3 regions of the Mesorhizobium sp. ESP6-5 genome follow, and region 2 is predicted to be linked to each of the others. Evidence: predicted binding sites of a transcription regulator. Region 2 holds the regulator's gene; each other region holds the start of a gene.
The links. The regulator PhoB, encoded in region 2, activates phosphate uptake and scavenging genes when phosphate is short. The targets are predictions, from matches to a motif close to TGTCATNNANCTGTCAT.

Region 1 (5,659 bases), on a different contig from region 2:
CGCATCTACGCCGTGCCGCCCTTCACCGATGTGGTGAGCCTCGACTTCGAGGATCATCCGTTCGAGGTGCAGACTTTCGATCAGCCCTGTGCGCTGTGCGCGGCCGAGAATGTCTATCTCGACGAGGTCATCCTCGACGACCATGGCGGCCACATGTTCGTCTGCTCCGACACCGATTATTGCGAGAAGCGGCGCGCCGACGGCCATCGCGGCCACCTTGCCCCCGAAACCGATCTTGCCGCAGGAAACATGGAGCCGGCGCAATGACCGACGAACCGCTGCTGCGCGTCTCGGCGCTCTCCAAGTTCTATGGCTCGCGGGTCGGCTGCGACAATGTCTCCTTCGACCTGTGGCCGGGCGAGGTTCTGGCGGTCGTCGGTGAGTCCGGCTCCGGCAAGACGACGCTGCTCAACTGCCTGTCGACGCGGCTGCTGCCTTCCTCCGGCACAGCCAGCTACCGCATGCGCGACGGCCAGTTCCGCGAGCTCTACCGCATGAGCGAGGCCGAGCGCCGCTTCCTGATGCGCACCGACTGGGGCTTTGTCCATCAGAACCCAGCCGACGGCCTGCGCATGACGGTCTCGGCCGGCGCCAATGTCGGCGAACGGCTGATGGCGGTCGGCGACCGCCACTACGGCAAGATCCGCGCTACCGCGGTCGACTGGCTGTCGCGCGTCGAGATCGAGGAAGACCGCATCGACGACGAACCGCGCGCCTTTTCCGGCGGCATGCGTCAGCGGCTGCAGATCGCCCGCAATCTCGTCACCGGGCCACGGCTGGTGTTCATGGATGAGCCGACCGGCGGCCTGGATGTCTCGGTGCAGGCCCGCCTGCTTGATCTCTTGCGCGGCCTGGTCACGGACCTCGGCCTTGCCGCGATCGTCGTCACCCACGACCTCGCCGTGGCGCGGCTGCTGTCGCAGCGCATGATGGTGATGAAGGACGGCCGCGTCGTCGAAAGCGGCCTCACCGACCGCGTCCTCGACGACCCGCGCGCGCCCTACACGCAATTGCTGGTTTCCTCGATTTTGCAGGTGTGATGATGGCGCGTGTCCCGCCGACGATTGACGATTGGAGAACCTTCTGATGCCGACCCCACTCGTTGTTTCCGACGTTGCCAAAAGCTTCACCATGCATCTGCGCGACGGCATCAAACTCCCTGTCGTCGCGGGTGTCTCGTTCTCGATCAAGGCGGGCGAATGCACCGTGCTCGGTGGTCCGTCCGGCGCCGGCAAGAGTTCGATCCTGAAGATGCTCTACGGCAACTACGCCGTCGACGAAGGCCAGATCATCGTCAGGCACGAGGACGGACTGATCGACCTCGCCCATGCCAGCCCGCGCACCGTGCTTGCCGTACGCCGGCAAACGATCGGCTATGTCAGCCAGTTCCTGCGCACCGTGCCGCGCGTCTCGGCTCTCGACGTCGTCGCTGAGCCACTGGTTGAACGCGGTGAGGAGCGCGAGGCAGCCCGAGCCAAGGCACGCGCGTTGCTGGCCCAGCTCAACCTGCCGGAAAAACTCTGGATGCTGCCACCGGCAACCTTCTCGGGCGGCGAGCAGCAGCGTGTCAACATCGCGCGAGGCTTCATCACCGAGCACCCCATCCTGCTGCTCGACGAGCCGACCGCATCGCTCGACGCGACGAACCGCGACGTGGTGATCGAACTCATCGCCGCCAAAAAGGCGGCGGGCGTCGCCCTGCTCGGCATCTTCCACGATCACGATGTGCGCGAGGCGGTGGCCGACCGCATCATCGACGTCACCGCCTTCGCTCCGGGAAAAATCGCCGCATGACCAGGAAGCTATCGGAGACGCCGCTGGTTCACCCGACGGCGGAGGTGCACAACTCGACACTCGGCCGCTGGACCGAGATCGCCGACCGCAGCCGGGTTTCGGAAAGCGAGATCGGCGACTATTCCTACATGATGCAGGACTGCGCGGTCTGGTGCGCGACGATCGGCAAATTTGCCAACATCGCCGCCAGCGTGCGCCTCAACGCCACCAACCACCCGACCTGGCGGCCGACGCTGCACCACTTCACCTACCGCGCCTCCGACTATTGGGGCGACGCCGAGCATGAGAGCGAATTCTTCGCCGAGCGCCGCGCCAAGCGCGTCATCATCGGCCACGACACCTGGCTCGGCCACGGCTCGACCGTCCTGCCCGGCGTCACCGTCGGCGACGGCGCCGCCGTTGGCGCCGGCGCGGTCGTCTCGAAGGACGTCGCGCCCTACACGATCGTCGCCGGCGTACCGGCAAAACCGATCCGCGAGCGCTTCGACCGCCGCACCGCCGAGCGCTACCAGGCGCTTGCCTGGTGGGATTGGGATCACGCGAGGCTGCGCGCCGCGCTCGATGATTTTCGGGAGCTGACGGCCGAAGCGTTTTTGGAGAAACACGAAGAACGGGCATCGGGCAAAGAGGCATAGCCCTCACATCATCGTCATATCGCTGGCTTGTTCATACCCTTGACACAGGACTCGGACAGGACGCGATCTCCTTGAAGGAGATCGCCATGCTCGACACTGTCAGACCCTCGCTCGCCGGATTCTTTGCCGGCTCCAATCCGGCGTCGCCGGCGCATCTCGGCACGCGCTACGACGCGTCAGGCAACTTCCTCCTCGAGCCGGGCAACACCGTCGTCAGCCATCTGGTCAGCGGCTCGCCTTCGGAAGCGGTGGTGTTGGCCGTCCGCGAGAAGATGCTGGCAATGCCTGATGCCGACCGCCTCGCCTTCACGCCCGTTTCCAGCCTGCACATGACCCTTTTCCAGGGCATAATCGAATATCGCCGTCGCCTGCCCTTCTGGCCGCGGGACGTGCCGCTCGACACCAGCATCGACGCCATGACCCGCCTCTATCTGGAGCGCCTGAAGGGGTTCCAGGGCTTCGGCCCTTTCAACATCAAGGTGGCCGAGGTCCTGCCGACCGGCCTCACCGTTGCCGGCGCGACCGACGAGGATGCGCGCATCATGCGTGCATGGCGCGATGCGCTCGCGGTGCCGTTCGGCTACCGGCATCCCGATCACGACACCTACGTCTTCCACATCACCTTCGCCTATCAGATCCAGCGCTTTGATGATGATAGGGCCGCCGCGTGGCAGGCGCTGTTTGACGATTGCCTGGCACTTTTCGCGCGCCAGGCGCCGGTGATCGAGATCAAGGCTCCCGCCTTCTGCGCATTCCGCGACATGAAGCATTTCGAGGAATTGCTGGTGCTCGGCTGATCGCCCGCAAGGCGCCAGTCGCCGCGCCTGTGGAGCGTAACAAAACTGACATCATCGCGACACGGCAGGTTCATGTGGTTGCGTTAGGCGAGTGCCTGACGATCAATATGGACCGGACTGGAACCAGCCCATGTCAGCAAACTCTGCCACGCTCGAAATCCGCGGCGTCAGCCGACGATTTGGCAAGAACACCGCCGTCAGCGACGTCAACATCTCGATCCCGCAAGGGCAGATGGTCGGCGTCATCGGTCGTTCGGGCGCCGGCAAATCCACTCTTCTTCGCATGATCAACCGTCTTGTCGACCCCAGCCAGGGGTCGATTTTTTTTGACGGCGCCGAGGTCTCCCGGCTGCGCGGCTCGCCGCTGCGGCGCTGGCAGCGCGACTGCGCCATGATCTTCCAGCAGTTCAACCTGGTGCCGCGCCTCGACGTGCTGACCAACGTGCTGCTCGGCAAATTGAACCACCGTTCGACCCTGTCCAATCTTCTGGGCATGTTTTCGCGCGCCGAGTGCGCGGAGGCGGTCGCCGCGCTCGAGCGGCTCGACATCGCCCGCACCGCACTTCAGCCCGCCGGCACGCTGTCGGGCGGCCAGCAGCAGCGCGTCGCCATCGCCCGCGCCATGATGCAGCAGCCCAGGGTGATCCTCGCCGACGAGCCGATCGCCTCGCTCGACCCGCTCAACGCCAAGGTGGTGATGGATTCTCTGCAGGACATCAATCTGCGCGAAGGCATCACCGTTGTCACCAATCTGCATACGCTCGATACCGCCCGCACCTATTGCAACCGCATCATCGGCATGGCCGCCGGCAAGGTCGTCTTCGACGGGCCGCCCGAAGAGCTCGACCGCCAAGCCGTGCGTCTTGTCTATGGCGCCGATAGCAATGGCGGCGAGATATCGGAGGTCATCACCTCCACCAGTGTTGCCTTCAAGCAGAAGATCGCCGCATCCGCCGGACCGCTCGAGCCCGCATTCCCGGGATACTGAGCCCAGTAAGGGCCAATAGCGAGCAGCCTGGATCGTCCGTCCGCGTCAAGGGCACTTGTCAAGATCAAGAACGCTGCCGGCGCGGGGCCGGAACTTACAGGAGAGATATCAATGTTCAGGAAGATGGTTTTCGGTGCCGTTTCGGTGCTCGCCATGGCCACCAGCATGGCCCATGCCGCCGACATGAAGGAATTTCGCGTCGGCATTCTCGGCGGTGAAAACGAAACCGACCGGCTGCGCAACTACCAGTGCCTGGCCGATCACCTGAAGGCAGAGTTTGGCTTCGAGAAGGTTTCGCTGTTCCCCGCCGCTGACTATGACGGCGTCATCCAGGGCCTGCTCGGCGGCACGCTCGACTTCGCCGAACTCGGCGCTTCCGGCTACGCCAGCGTCTATCTCAAGGATCCGAAGGCGGTTACCCCGATCCTCACCACCAAGCAGACCGACGGCTCCACCGGCTACTATTCGATCGGGCTGGCGCTGAAGACGTCGGGGATCACCGACATCAAGTCGGCCAAGGGCAAGAAGCTCGGCTATGCCGATCCGGATTCGACCTCCGGCTATCTGATCCCGCTGACCCAGATTCCGAAGACCACCGGCGCCTCGAACGAGACCTACTTCGCGTCGACCCAGTTCAATGGCGGCCACGAAAACAACGTTCTGGCCGTGCGTGACGGTAAGGTAGATGTCGCGGTCGACGATTCCTCGGGCATCGGCGACTTCAAGAACGGCTACACCTCCGGCACCTTCCACAAGGAAGTCGCCAAGGGCGCCGTCGACCCTAACGACTTCGTCGAAGTCTGGCGCTCGGGCCTGATCCCGAACGGCCCGCTTGTCGTGCGCACCGCGATCGGCGATGACATGACCGCCAAGCTGGCGGCCTTCTTCACCGACCTGCCCAAGAAGGACAAGGCTTGCTTCGAAGGCGTCGAAGGCGGCGATTTCACCGGCTACGTTCCGGTGAAGCCGGACTTCTACAGCGTCATCGTCGAAGCCCGTAAGGCAGCCATCGGCGGCTAACGGCGAAATTGCAAAAGGGCGGTACCTCATCAAGTACCGCCCTTTTTGCATCTCCGATCATGACCCTTTCCGTGACAGCCCCCTCCAGTGCCACCCACGAGATGGCCCATGCCTGGCGACGCCAGACGTCGCTGCGCCGGTTGTATACCGTGCTGGGCGTCGGCCTGCTGCTTGCCGCGATACTTTCCAGCATGTGGTTCGCCGACGAAGCCAATGCCGGGCACTTCTTCGACCGGCTGCCGCATATTCTGGATTTCCTGAGCTGGCTGGTGCCCAAGGACTGGAACGACGTCTGGCGGGCGCTGTTCGACATTGCCTCGCCGCATGATACCGGCACCCAGGAATTCAACTTCCCGCTCGGCCGCGTCTACGTCTGGGGCGGTTTCTACATCCCCGAATATTTCGAGCTGATGCTGACCACCGTG
Region 2 (5,659 bases):
GAAGACGTCCTTGTTCTCGATCAGGCGGTCATAGCCGACGACCGGAATGCCCTCGTCGAGCGCCTTCTGTACCGCCGGGCCGATGGCCGACGCGTCCTGCGCCAGGATGATCAGCGAATTGGCACCCTGCGAAATCAGGCTCTCGACATCGGTCAGCTGCTTGCCAGGATTGGACTGCGCATCGGCGGAAATGTACTTGTCGCCCGCGGCCTCGATCGCCTTCTTCATGGCGGCCTCGTCGGTCTTCCAGCGCTCCTCCTGGAAGTTGGACCACGACACGCCGATAACCTTGCCCTTCGCCTGCGCGACCGACGCCAGCGTCAGCGACATGGCGACACCCGCCAGAATGGCGACTGTGAATCTCTTCATGATATCCTCCCTGCGCCCGCGTGTGGCGCGACCAAACTGGCCCTAAGGCCGGCACAAAGGCCCTAATTTTTTCGAGCCTCGAAAAAACACTGGTCCATCGCCGGAACACTGTCAACATCGATTCTGACGGATTTTGAGGTGCCGGAAGCCTTTTTTCGAGCCCCGCAATAAATAAATGACAGCCCCAGCCGCTTCTGCCAGTATTCGACCCGTTGCCGGAGGTGTTCGAGGGGCGTCAAGAACCGCGGCGACGGGGAGGGAAATCATGTCGGTCGGAATCCGCCACGACGATCTGCGCCGGCGCAACCGCGCAATGGTGATTGGAGCCGTGCGCCGGGGTGGCCAGCCCTCGCGCACTGAGATCGCCGCCACCACCGCCCTGAGCCACTCGACCATATCGGCGATATCAGCCGACCTGATCGGCGAAGGTATCCTGAGCGAAGGCAAGCCGAACGAGGCCGGCTCACTGAAACGCGGCCGGCCGCAGGTGGGCCTTTGTCTCAACCCCGAGGCCGCGGCGGTCATGACCGTGGTGCTGTCGCTGAATTTCCTCTCCGTCGCCGTCATCGACTACGCCGGCCAGGTGATATCGGAGGAGCAGCGCCGGCTGGACACGCTGACCATGTCGCGCGAGGCGCTGATCGGCGAATGCGTGGCCATCGTCCGGCGCCGCCTCGAGGATCCCGACCTCGATGTCGCCAGCATTGCCCGCATCGCGCTGGCGATCCAGGGCATCACCGACACCGAGGCGCGCGCCATGCTGTGGTCGCCGATCACGCCGCAGACGGACATTGCCTTCGCCGATATACTCGAAGCCGAATTCGGCATCCCCGCCACCATGGAGAACGACTGCAACATGATGGCTGTGGCGCTGCGCTGGCGCGACCCCGAGCGCTACCGCGACGACTTCATCGCCATCCTGCTCTCGCACGGCATCGGCATGGGCCTGGTGCTGAAGGGCGAGCTGTTCACCGGCACCCATTCCTCAGGCGGCGAGTTCGGCCACATGATCCATCGCCCCGGCGGCGCGCTCTGCCGCTGCGGGCGGCGCGGCTGCGTCGAGGCCTATGCCGGCAACTATGCCATCTGGCGTAATGCAGGACAGATGGGTGAGGACGCCAAACCGGTCGACGTCAGCGACGCCGACATGCGCGCATTGGCGGCCACGGCGCGCGAAAGAGACGGACCGGAGCGCGAGGCCTATCGCAAGGCCGGCGAGGCGCTGGGCTATGGCCTTGGCAGCTTGTTCGCGCTGATCGATCCGGCGCCGGTTGCGATGGTCGGCGTCAGCGCCGCCGCCTTCGATCTGATCGAGCCGGCCCTGCGCGAGGCCATCGCCCAGACCGCCGGCGGCCAGCATTCGACGTCGATTTCCTTCGATACAGAGCCGAACGAATTGCCGCTGATCCGCGAGGGCTGCGCCATGCGCGCGCTCACCTTCGTCGACCAGGAGATCTTCGCGCCGGGTGTGCAGGTGAGATCCGGCAAGAACGTGGCCTGATCTCAGTCCTCGCGAATTGCGTAGCCTGCGCCACGGATGGTGCGTATCACATCGGGCATGCGGCCATTGTTGACCGCCTTGCGCAGGCGGCCGACATGCACATCCACGGTGCGCTCGTCGATGTAGATCGTCTCGCCCCAGACATTGTCGAGCAACTGGCTGCGCGAGAACACGCGGCCGGGATGGCGCATCATGAATTCGAGCAGCCTGAACTCGGTCGGTCCGAGCCGGATCTCGCTCTTCTTGCGATAGACCCGGTGCGATTCGCGGTCGAGCACGATGTCGCCGACCTTGAGCACGCTGGACAGCACTTCCGGTTTGGCGCGGCGCAGCAGCGCCTTGACCCGGGCCATGAATTCCGGCGTCGAGAACGGCTTGACCAGATAGTCGTCGGCGCCGGTCGAGAGGCCGCGCACGCGATCGCTCTCCTCGCCGCGCGCCGTCAGCATGATGATCGGCAATCGCTCCGTCTCGGGCCGCATGCGCAGGCGCCGACAGAGTTCGATGCCGGAAACCGCCGGCACCATCCAGTCGAGCACCAGCAGGTCGGGCACGTTTTCCTGGAGGCGTATCTCGGCTTCGTCGCCGCGTGTCACCACCTCGACCTGGTAACCCTCGGACTCCAGATTGTAGCGGAGGAGCACGCCCAGCGGCTCCTCGTCCTCCACCACCATGATGCGTGGCGCGATCATCGATCGATCATCCCTGCCGTCAAGCCGCCGGCACCGACATCGCCGTCTCGTCCTGCTTCGGACGGTTGGCGGGCAGTTGCGTGCCGGTCAGCACATAATACGCATTCTCGGCGATGTTGGTCACATGGTCGCCGATGCGTTCGAGATTCTTGGCGCAGAACAAAAGATGCGTGCAAGCCGTGATGTTGCGGGGATCCTCCATCATGTAGGTCAGGAGTTCGCGGAAGACCGAAGTGTATTTGACGTCGATGCGTTCGTCGTCATTCCTGAGCTTGGCGAGGGCGGCGGCATCGCCGGCCGCATATTCCTCGACGACGCCCTGCACCTGGATCAGCACCAGCTGCGCCATGGAGTCGATGGAATGCGACAGGTCGCGCGGCGTGGCGGTGAGGCCGACCGAGCCGACGCGCTTGGCGATGTTCTTGGCAAGGTCGCCGATGCGTTCGAGATCGCCCGCCATGCGGATCGAGCCGACGACATGACGCAGATCGTCGGCCATCGGCTGGCGCTTGGCGATCAGGGTGATGGCGCGATCATCGAGTTCGCGCTGGCGCGCGTCCATGATGGCGTCGTCGGAGACCACGCGCTGTGCCAGCGCGTTGTCGGAATTCAGCAGCGCCTTGGTGGCGCCGCCGACCATCGTGCCGGCGAGATCGCCCATGTCGCTGATCAGCCTGCTGATCTGCCCGAGATCCTCGTCGAAGGCTGCGACTGTGTGTTCGGCCATGATCCTGGTCCTCGTATGCGTGAGATCAGCCGAAGCGGCCGGTGATGTAGTCCTGCGTGCGCTTCTCGCGAGGCGACGTGAAGATTTTCTCGGTTTTGTCGAATTCGACCAGCTCGCCCAGATACATGAAAGCCGTCTGCTTCGACACGCGCGCGGCCTGCTGCATGTTGTGGGTGACGATGACGATCGTGTAGTCGGCCTGCAACTCGTCGATCAATTCCTCGATCTTGGCGGTCGACAATGGGTCGAGCGCCGAGGCCGGTTCGTCGAGCAGGATGACCTCCGGCTTGACCGCCACGGTGCGGGCGATGCAAAGCCGCTGCTGCTGGCCGCCCGACAGGCTGAGGCCGCTGGCATTGAGCTTGTCCTTGACCTCGTTCCACAGCGCGGCGCGTTTCAACGCCTGCTCGACACGGCCGTCCATCTCGGCCTTGCCGATCTTCTCATAGAGCCTGACGCCGAAGGCGATATTCTCATAGATCGACATCGGGAACGGCGTCGGCTTCTGGAACACCATGCCGATCTTGGTGCGCAACAGGTTGAGGTCCTGCGAGCGGTCGAGAACGTTCTGGCCGTCGAGCAGCACCTGACCCTCGGCGGTCTGCTTGGGGTAGAGCTCGTAGATGCGGTTGAAGACGCGCAGCAGCGTCGACTTTCCGCAACCCGACGGTCCGATGAAGGCCGTCACGCTGCGCTCGGGCAGCGACAAGGTGATGTCTTTCAGCGCCTTCGACTGGCCGTAGTAGAAATTGAGGTTCTTGACCTCGATCTTCGCCTTGGCGGCTGCCTCTGTCGCAATCGTCATGTCTGGAGACAACATCTGGCTCATTTGTCCTCTCTGCGTCCGGTCAGGCTGCGCGCAAAGATGCTGAGCGCGAGAACCGTCAATGTGATTATGAGTGCGCCGGTCCACGCCAGTTGCTGCCACTCCTCGTAAGGGCTGAGAGCGAACTGGAAGATGGTCACCGGCAGGCTGGCCATCGGCGCATTGAGATTGCTCGACCAGAACTGGTTGTTGAGCGCTGTGAAGAGTAGCGGCGCCGTCTCGCCGGAAATGCGGGCAATGGCCAACAATATGCCGGTGACGATGCCGGACATCGCCGCGCGGTAGGCCACCGAACGGATCACCACCCAGCGCGGCGCGCCAATCGCCGTGCCGGCCTCGCGCAAAGCGTTCGGCACAAGGTTGAGCATGTCCTCGGTGGTACGCACCACGACGGGAATGACCAGGATGGCCAGTGCCACGGCACCGGCGATGGCCGAGAAATGCCCCATCGGCCGCACCATCAATTCGTAGACGAACAGGCCGATGATGATTGAGGGCGCCGACAGCAGGATGTCGTTGATAAAGCGCACCACGGTGGTGAGCTTCGAAAAGCGGCCATATTCGGCCATGTAGGTGCCGGCCAGCACGCCGATCGGCGTGCCGACGACGATGCCGATAATGGTCATCACGATGCTGCCGTAGATGGCGTTGAGCAGGCCACCGGCATCACCGGGCGGCGGGGTCATTTCCGTGAACACTGAGAGCGAAACGCCCGACAGGCCCTTATAGAGCAGCGCGCCGAGGATCAGTGCCAGCCAAGCAAGGCCGATGCCGGCGGCGATGACGCAGAGCGTCATCATCACGCCGTTCTTGCGCTTGCGGCTCTGGTGAAGCGATGCGGCTGTCGACATCGGTCAGACTCCGGTACGGGCATCGATGCGCATCAGCATGTAGCGGGCGATGGCAAGGATGAGGAAGGTGATGACGAACAGGATCAGACCGAGCGCCACCAACGAGGAGGTGTAGAGATCGCCGACGGCTTCGGTGAATTCGTTGGCGATGGTTGCCGAGATCGTCGTTGCCGGCGCGAACAGCGAGGCGCTGATCCGGTGGGCGTTGCCGATGACGAAGGTGACCGCCATGGTTTCACCGAGTGCACGGCCGAGCGCAAGCATGACGCCGCCCATGATGCCGATGCGGGTGTAGGGGACGACGACCCGGCGTGTTACCTCCCAGGTCGTGCAGCCAATGCCGTAGGCGGACTCCTTCAGCACCGGCGGCACCGTGTCGAACACATCCTTGGTGATCGAGGTGATGAAAGGCAGGATCATGATGGCCAGGATCATCGCCGAGGTCAGCAGGCCGATGCCATAAGGAGGCCCGGCGAACAGGCTGTTAAGGCCGGGAATGCCGTGGAACACGTTGATGATGAAAGGTTGCACTGTCGTCTGCAGGAACGGTGCCAGCACGAACAGGCCCCAGATACCGTAGATGATCGAGGGGATGCCGGCCAGCAGTTCCACGGCCATGCCGATCGGGCGCCGGAGCGGACGCGGGCAAAGCTCGGTGAGAAAAATGGCGATGCCGATACCGAGCGGCACAGC
Region 3 (5,659 bases), on a different contig from region 2:
GCATAGTGGACGCGAAACTCGCCGACCAGCGGATCGAACGGCGTCATCTCGGCGGCGTAGAGCGGCGGCACATGCACCGCCTCCTGGCTGACGAGGATGTAGAACTCGTCGGGATCGAGCACCAGTTCGCCGGCGCGGCTCTTGTGGATCGGCTCCCAGAAGTCGAGGACATCCTGCGCGGCGCGCTTGTCGACATCTACGAGGCCGGTGTGGTGCTTGCCGCGATAGCCGACCAACCCATCCTTGTCGCCATTGAGGTCGATCGACAGCGCGATGCCGCCGCCGGAAATGTTCGGCGGCTCCGTGGCGACCAGCATCTCGGCACGATGCAGCTCATGCAACTCGGCTTCCGAAAGCAGCGCGTTGCCGGTGCGAAAGCGGATTTGAGACAGGCGCGAACCCGTGCGCGCGATGATCGGAAAGGTGCGCGGGCTGACCTCGAGATAGAGCGGACCGTTGTAGCCGGCGGCGATCTTATCGAACTCATGGCCTCGATCGGTCATGACGCGGGTGAAGATGTCGAGCCGCCCGGTCGAGCTCTTCGGATTGGCCGAGGCCGAAATGTCAGCCGGCAGGGCCACACTTTCGAGCAGCGGCACAATATAGACGCAGCCGGTTTCGAGGACCGCGCCTTCGGTCAGACTGATCTCGTGCAGTTGCAGCCGATCGAGCTTTTCCGACACCTTGTGGTTGGGACCGGGCAGGAACGAGGCGCGAACCCGCCAGGCCTTTTCGCCCAATCTGAGATCAAGGCTCGCCGGCTGGATCTGGTCGGCATCAAGCGCGCGCGGCGACTTCAGCGCGCCGGACCGGAACAGCGCCGATATGTCCTGATCGGGAAGAATGCCTGTCTGCCGCAAAGTCTGGCTCCGCCCCAAGACTGGTCTCTTTCGTTTGCAGGTTCTTGTTTGTTGCAGGTTCTTGCCGCAAAACCGCGGGGCACTTCTGCGGAACCTGCCTTGGTACAAACGTCTTAATGAAGCCGGCAATTGACGCAAGCGTGGCGCGGGTCTAAAGGGTCGTTATCCCGTGGTGATTTGGCCGGTCGGCTTGCAGCCACGTTAAACAAGTCGCTAAAGGACCGTCGGGCCGCAAGGCCGTATGGACCGGTTGCGACTTTCGCGGCCGGTTTTTTTGTGTCTGGAACAAAGCGATGAGCACCAAGAAGCGCAACTGGAAACCTCAGACGGCACTCGTGCATGGCGGAACCCTGCGTTCCGGCTTCGGCGAAACCTCCGAGGCGATGTACCTGACCCAGGGCTATGTCTATCAGACGGCGCAGGCCGCCGAGGCCCGCTTCAAGGGCGAAGAGCCTGGTTTCATCTATTCGCGCTACGCCAACCCGACCGTCGACATGTTCGAAAAGCGCATGTGCGCGCTTGAAGGCGCCGAAGACGCGCGCGCCACGGCGTCGGGCATGGCGGCGGTGACGGCTGCCCTTCTGTGCAGCGTCAAGGCCGGCGACCACATCGTGGCCGCGCGCGCGCTGTTCGGCTCCTGCCGCTGGGTGGTCGAGACGCTGGCGCCGCGCTATGGCATCGAGGCGACCTTGGTCGACGGCACCGAGATCGCCAATTGGGAAAAGGCGGTCAGGCCGAACACCAAGCTGTTTTTCCTGGAAAGCCCGACCAACCCGACGCTCGAGGTCGTCGACATCGCCGCCGTCGCCTCGCTTGCCAATTCGATCGGCGCGCGGCTGGTCGTCGACAATGTCTTTGCCACGCCGCTGCAACAGAAGCCGTTGCAGCTTGGTGCGCACATCGTCGTCTACTCGGCCACGAAGCACATTGACGGCCAGGGCCGCTGCCTGGGCGGCGTCATCCTGTCGGACAAGAAGTGGATTGACGAGAACCTGCACGACTATTTCCGCCACACCGGTCCCAGCCTGTCGCCGTTCAACGCCTGGACGCTGCTGAAGGGCCTGGAAACCTTGCCGCTGCGCGTGCGCCAGCAGACCGAGAGCGCCGGCAGGATCGCCGACTTCCTGGCCGGGCAGCCGCAGATCGCCCGCGTCATCTATCCCGGCCGCGCCGACCACCCGCAGGCCGATATCGTCAAGAAGCAGATGTCGGGTGGCTCGACGCTGATCTGCCTCGACGTCAAGGGCGGCAAGCCGGCGGCCTTCGCCCTGCAGAACGCCCTCGACATCGTGCTGATCTCGAACAATCTGGGCGATGCCAAGAGCCTGATCACCCATCCGGCGACGACCACCCACAAGAACCTCAGCGACGAGGCCCGCGCCGAACTCGGCATCGGGCCCGGTACGCTCAGGCTGTCGGTCGGCCTGGAGGATACGGACGACCTGCTGGAAGATATCGCGCAAGCCTTGAAGGCCGCCAAATAGGTTTCGTCCAGGCAGCGTCGTCAGCAGCGATCAAGCGCTCGACGGCGTCTCCTCCAGTTCCGCCGTCTTGGTGCGGATGGTCATGGCGTTGCCGCGCCAGTCGACGGCGCCGCCGAGCCAGCCGCGCGCCCAGATGGCCGGGAGCATGACGTCCCGCGCGACCGTCGCCGCGATCATGCGCGTCGAGACGTGCCAACCCTTGGCCAGGGCCAGAGCGCATTCCGGAAGATAGAACGCCGCCAGCACGGCAATCGCGGTCGCCCAGAGACTAATGCCGGCGCTCGCCGCGGCAATCAGCGCAAGAACCAGCGGGACCGCCGCACCAGTCAGGATCTCGGGCGCGAAGAATAGCGGGAAAGTGACGCGGCGCAGGCGCGCCCAGCGGGCCTGGCGCGACCAGATCTCGCCAAACGTGCGCTGGCCGAGCGGCTGCTCGAAGGGGGCGGCAACGAGGTTGACACGCAGGCCGAGGCCGTTCACCAGCTTGGTTGCGGCGGCGTCCTCGGCGATCTCGGCGGCCAGCGCGCGTATGCCGCCATTGGCGTCCAGCATCGGCTTGTTCCACAGCATGCTCTTGCCCTGCGCGAAGCCGAGGCCGAGCGCCGCGCCGGCATACTGCCAGCGGGCCTGCAATGTGTTGAGGAAGGCGCATTCGACGTCGGCCCAGAAACCATCTGGCCTGGAGCCGATCGGCGTCGAGCAGATAAGGCCGGTACCGTGCTGCCACGCCGCCATCATGTGCTCGACATAGTCCCTCGGCATCAGAACGTTGGAATCGGCAAGAATGACCCAGTCGTGGCGCGCCGCTTCCCAGCCTTTGACGCAGTTGTTGAGCTTTGGATTGGCACTGACACGGTCGTCGCCGATCAACAGCCGGGCCGGCACCTGCGGAAACCGGGCAATCGCCCTGTTTATCAGTTTGACCACCGGGTCGTCGGCATGGGCGACGCAGAAGATCAGTTCGTAGCGTGGCCAGTCGAGCGCGAAGGCGCGTTCCAGCGTCTCATGTGTGAATGGCTCGACGCCGCGCGACGGGACGACAATCGACACCGCCGGCGATCTGCCCGCCGGCGGGGCAATCGTGGTGCGCCGTTTCAGCTGTGAAGCGGCAAGCAGGATGCTGGCAGCGTTCGAGAGGATGAGTGCGGCCGAAAGCGAGGCGGATATGAGAGTGAGTTCCATCGAGATCTGGTCACTCCGGAAGTCGGCCCGCGTCGCGGCCGTTTTCAACAGTTCGACAGAGGGCCGAGTCGCCCGGTTCGCGCACACCACCATTGTCGTGTGTCACTTAAATGACATTCTTTGCCGGCACCTGCGTTTCAATCCCAGGCGCGACAAGACGCGCACGTTGACCTGCTCACCGCGAGCGTCGAAAGTCGTCGGATTGTTTTGGAGCCGCTCATGTACCGCGCCGTGACGCGCAACATCGAAGTGCAGGTCAGGCCGTTCTATCTGGAGGATCGTTCAGATCCCCAGGAGAACCGCTACGTCTGGGGCTATCAGATAACGATCGACAACCAGTCTGACGAGTTCGTGCAGCTTCTGTCGCGCTATTGGCACATCACCGATGGTGCCGGCCGGGTCGAGGAGGTCCGCGGGCCGGGCGTTGTCGGCGACCAGCCGGAACTCAATCCCGGCGACAGCTATCAGTACACGTCCGGCTGCCCGCTCTCGACACCCTCCGGGATCATGGTCGGACGCTACACGATGCGCAACAAGCGCGGCGAGACGTTCGACATCGCCATCCCGGCCTTCTCGCTCGATCTGCCGGGGACAAGGCGCACGGTGAACTGAGGGCCGACGGTCGCGTCGCCCCTCATCCGCCCTTCGGGCACCTTCTCCCCGCAGAACGGAGAGAAGGAAAGGCTTTACTGAGCCGCAAACTCGGCTGGATCGAAGTCGTACTGCGTCGAGCAGAATTCGCAGGCGACATGGATGCCGCCATCCTCGGTGCTGTCCTTGATCTCCTGCGCGGAGAAGCCTTCGAGGATGCCACGGATCTTGTCGCGGGAGCATGAGCACTGATCGGCCACGGGAACGCCGCCGAAGACGCGCACGCCATGCTCATGGAACAGACGATACAGCAGCCGCTCGGCGCCGATGGTCGGGTCGATCAATTCGGTCGGCTCGATGGTGCCGAGCAAGGCCAGGAGTTCCTGCCAGGAATTATCGGCCGGATCGTGGACTTCCTCGCGCGGATCGCCGTCCCCACCCGGCAGGTCCGGAATGCGCATGCGCTCGGGCGATTGCGGCAGGAACTGCGCCAGGATGCCGCCGGCGCGCCATTGCTCGCGCGCGCCGCCGATCCCGGGCGTCAGCAGCTTGGCGACCGAGAGCCTGATGTCGGTCGGGATCTGTTCCGACTGACGGAAATAGGTGCGCGCCGCGTCTTCCAGCGTTTCGCCGTCGAGCTGGACGATGCCTTGGTAGCGCTGAGTATGGGCGCCCTGGTCGATGGTCAGCGCCAGCACGCCGCTGCCAAGCAGCGTCTGCTGGGACGTCTCGCCTGCCGCGACCAGTGCTTCGAGCCGATCCGCATCGAAGCGTGCATAGGCACGCAGTGCCGAGGGCGTGGAGAAGTCCGCGACCAGCATGTCGACAGGCCCGTCGGTACGGGTTTGCAGGATGAACTTGCCTTCGAATTTGAGCGAGGTGCCGAGCAGAACGGTCAGCACACAGGCTTCCGCTAGCAGGCGGGCGACCGGCTCGGGATAATCGTGGCGGCCAAGGATGGCGTCGAGCATCGGCCCAAGCTGGACCGTGCGGCCGCGCACGTCGAGCGGACCGACCTCGAAGGGAACGACGTGATCGTCGCCGGCGTAGCCGAACTCGCCGAGTTTGGGGTGATGTTCAGTCACTTGATGGCTTTCCAACATGACAAAGCTCCAGGGCGCGGCCATGCGGCCCTGGTGGGCACATGCGTCCAAACGCGCTTGATTTGCGTGATGCGGCGCAGATAGGCATCGCGCCGCCGCAGATCAAGCGCCTGGGCATTTCAGGCGCCTGGGCATTTCGGGCGCCCAAGACACTTCAAGCCCCAAGACACTTCAAGCACCAAGACACTTCAAGCACCGAGGCACCAGGCAAGCACTGCCTTCTGGGCATGGAGCCGGTTCTCGGCCTCGTCGAAGACCACCGAATGCGGCCCGTCGATGACCTCGTCGGTCACTTCCTCGCCGCGATGGGCCGGCAGGCAGTGCATGAACAATGCATCCGGCTTGGCCTTGGCCATCAGCGCCGCGTTGACCTGATAGGGCGAGAAGACATTGTGCCCGCGAGCACGGTGTTCCTGCCCCATCGACACCCAGCAATCGG

Region 1: a site for PhoB is predicted at 3,262-3,278, ahead of phnC (phosphonate ABC transporter ATP-binding protein). Genes of this name have one in related genera too.
Region 3: a site for PhoB is predicted at 3,626-3,642, ahead of LB524_RS06765 (ceramide glucosyltransferase). Genes of this name have one in related genera too.

The regions. Positions count from the first base shown of each region.
Region 1 is NZ_JAIUGR010000010.1:185,115-190,773, forward strand. Features, by position in the region: gene LB524_RS18330 (alpha-D-ribose 1-methylphosphonate 5-phosphate C-P-lyase PhnJ) at 1-267, shown strand, start outside; gene phnK (phosphonate C-P lyase system protein PhnK) at 264-1,040, shown strand; gene phnL (phosphonate C-P lyase system protein PhnL) at 1,087-1,794, shown strand; gene LB524_RS18345 (DapH/DapD/GlmU-related protein) at 1,791-2,429, shown strand; gene LB524_RS18350 (DUF1868 domain-containing protein) at 2,516-3,226, shown strand; gene phnC (phosphonate ABC transporter ATP-binding protein) at 3,357-4,214, shown strand; gene phnD (phosphonate ABC transporter substrate-binding protein) at 4,326-5,234, shown strand; gene phnE (phosphonate ABC transporter, permease protein PhnE) at 5,294-5,659, shown strand, end outside.
Region 2 is NZ_JAIUGR010000006.1:237,450-243,108, forward strand. Features, by position in the region: gene xylF (D-xylose ABC transporter substrate-binding protein) at 1-369, opposite strand, end outside; gene LB524_RS12215 (ROK family protein) at 635-1,870, shown strand; gene phoB (phosphate regulon transcriptional regulator PhoB) at 1,873-2,562, opposite strand; gene phoU (phosphate signaling complex protein PhoU) at 2,582-3,289, opposite strand; gene pstB (phosphate ABC transporter ATP-binding protein PstB) at 3,315-4,118, opposite strand; gene pstA (phosphate ABC transporter permease PstA) at 4,115-4,966, opposite strand; gene pstC (phosphate ABC transporter permease subunit PstC) at 4,970-5,659, opposite strand, start outside.
Region 3 is NZ_JAIUGR010000003.1:450,895-456,553, reverse strand. Features, by position in the region: gene LB524_RS06775 (2'-deoxycytidine 5'-triphosphate deaminase) at 1-860, opposite strand, end outside; SAM riboswitch at 1,020-1,097, shown strand; gene LB524_RS06770 (O-succinylhomoserine sulfhydrylase) at 1,154-2,344, shown strand; gene LB524_RS06765 (ceramide glucosyltransferase) at 2,375-3,526, opposite strand; gene apaG (Co2+/Mg2+ efflux protein ApaG) at 3,746-4,138, shown strand; gene LB524_RS06755 (Hsp33 family molecular chaperone) at 4,213-5,244, opposite strand; gene argF (ornithine carbamoyltransferase) at 5,409-5,659, opposite strand, start outside.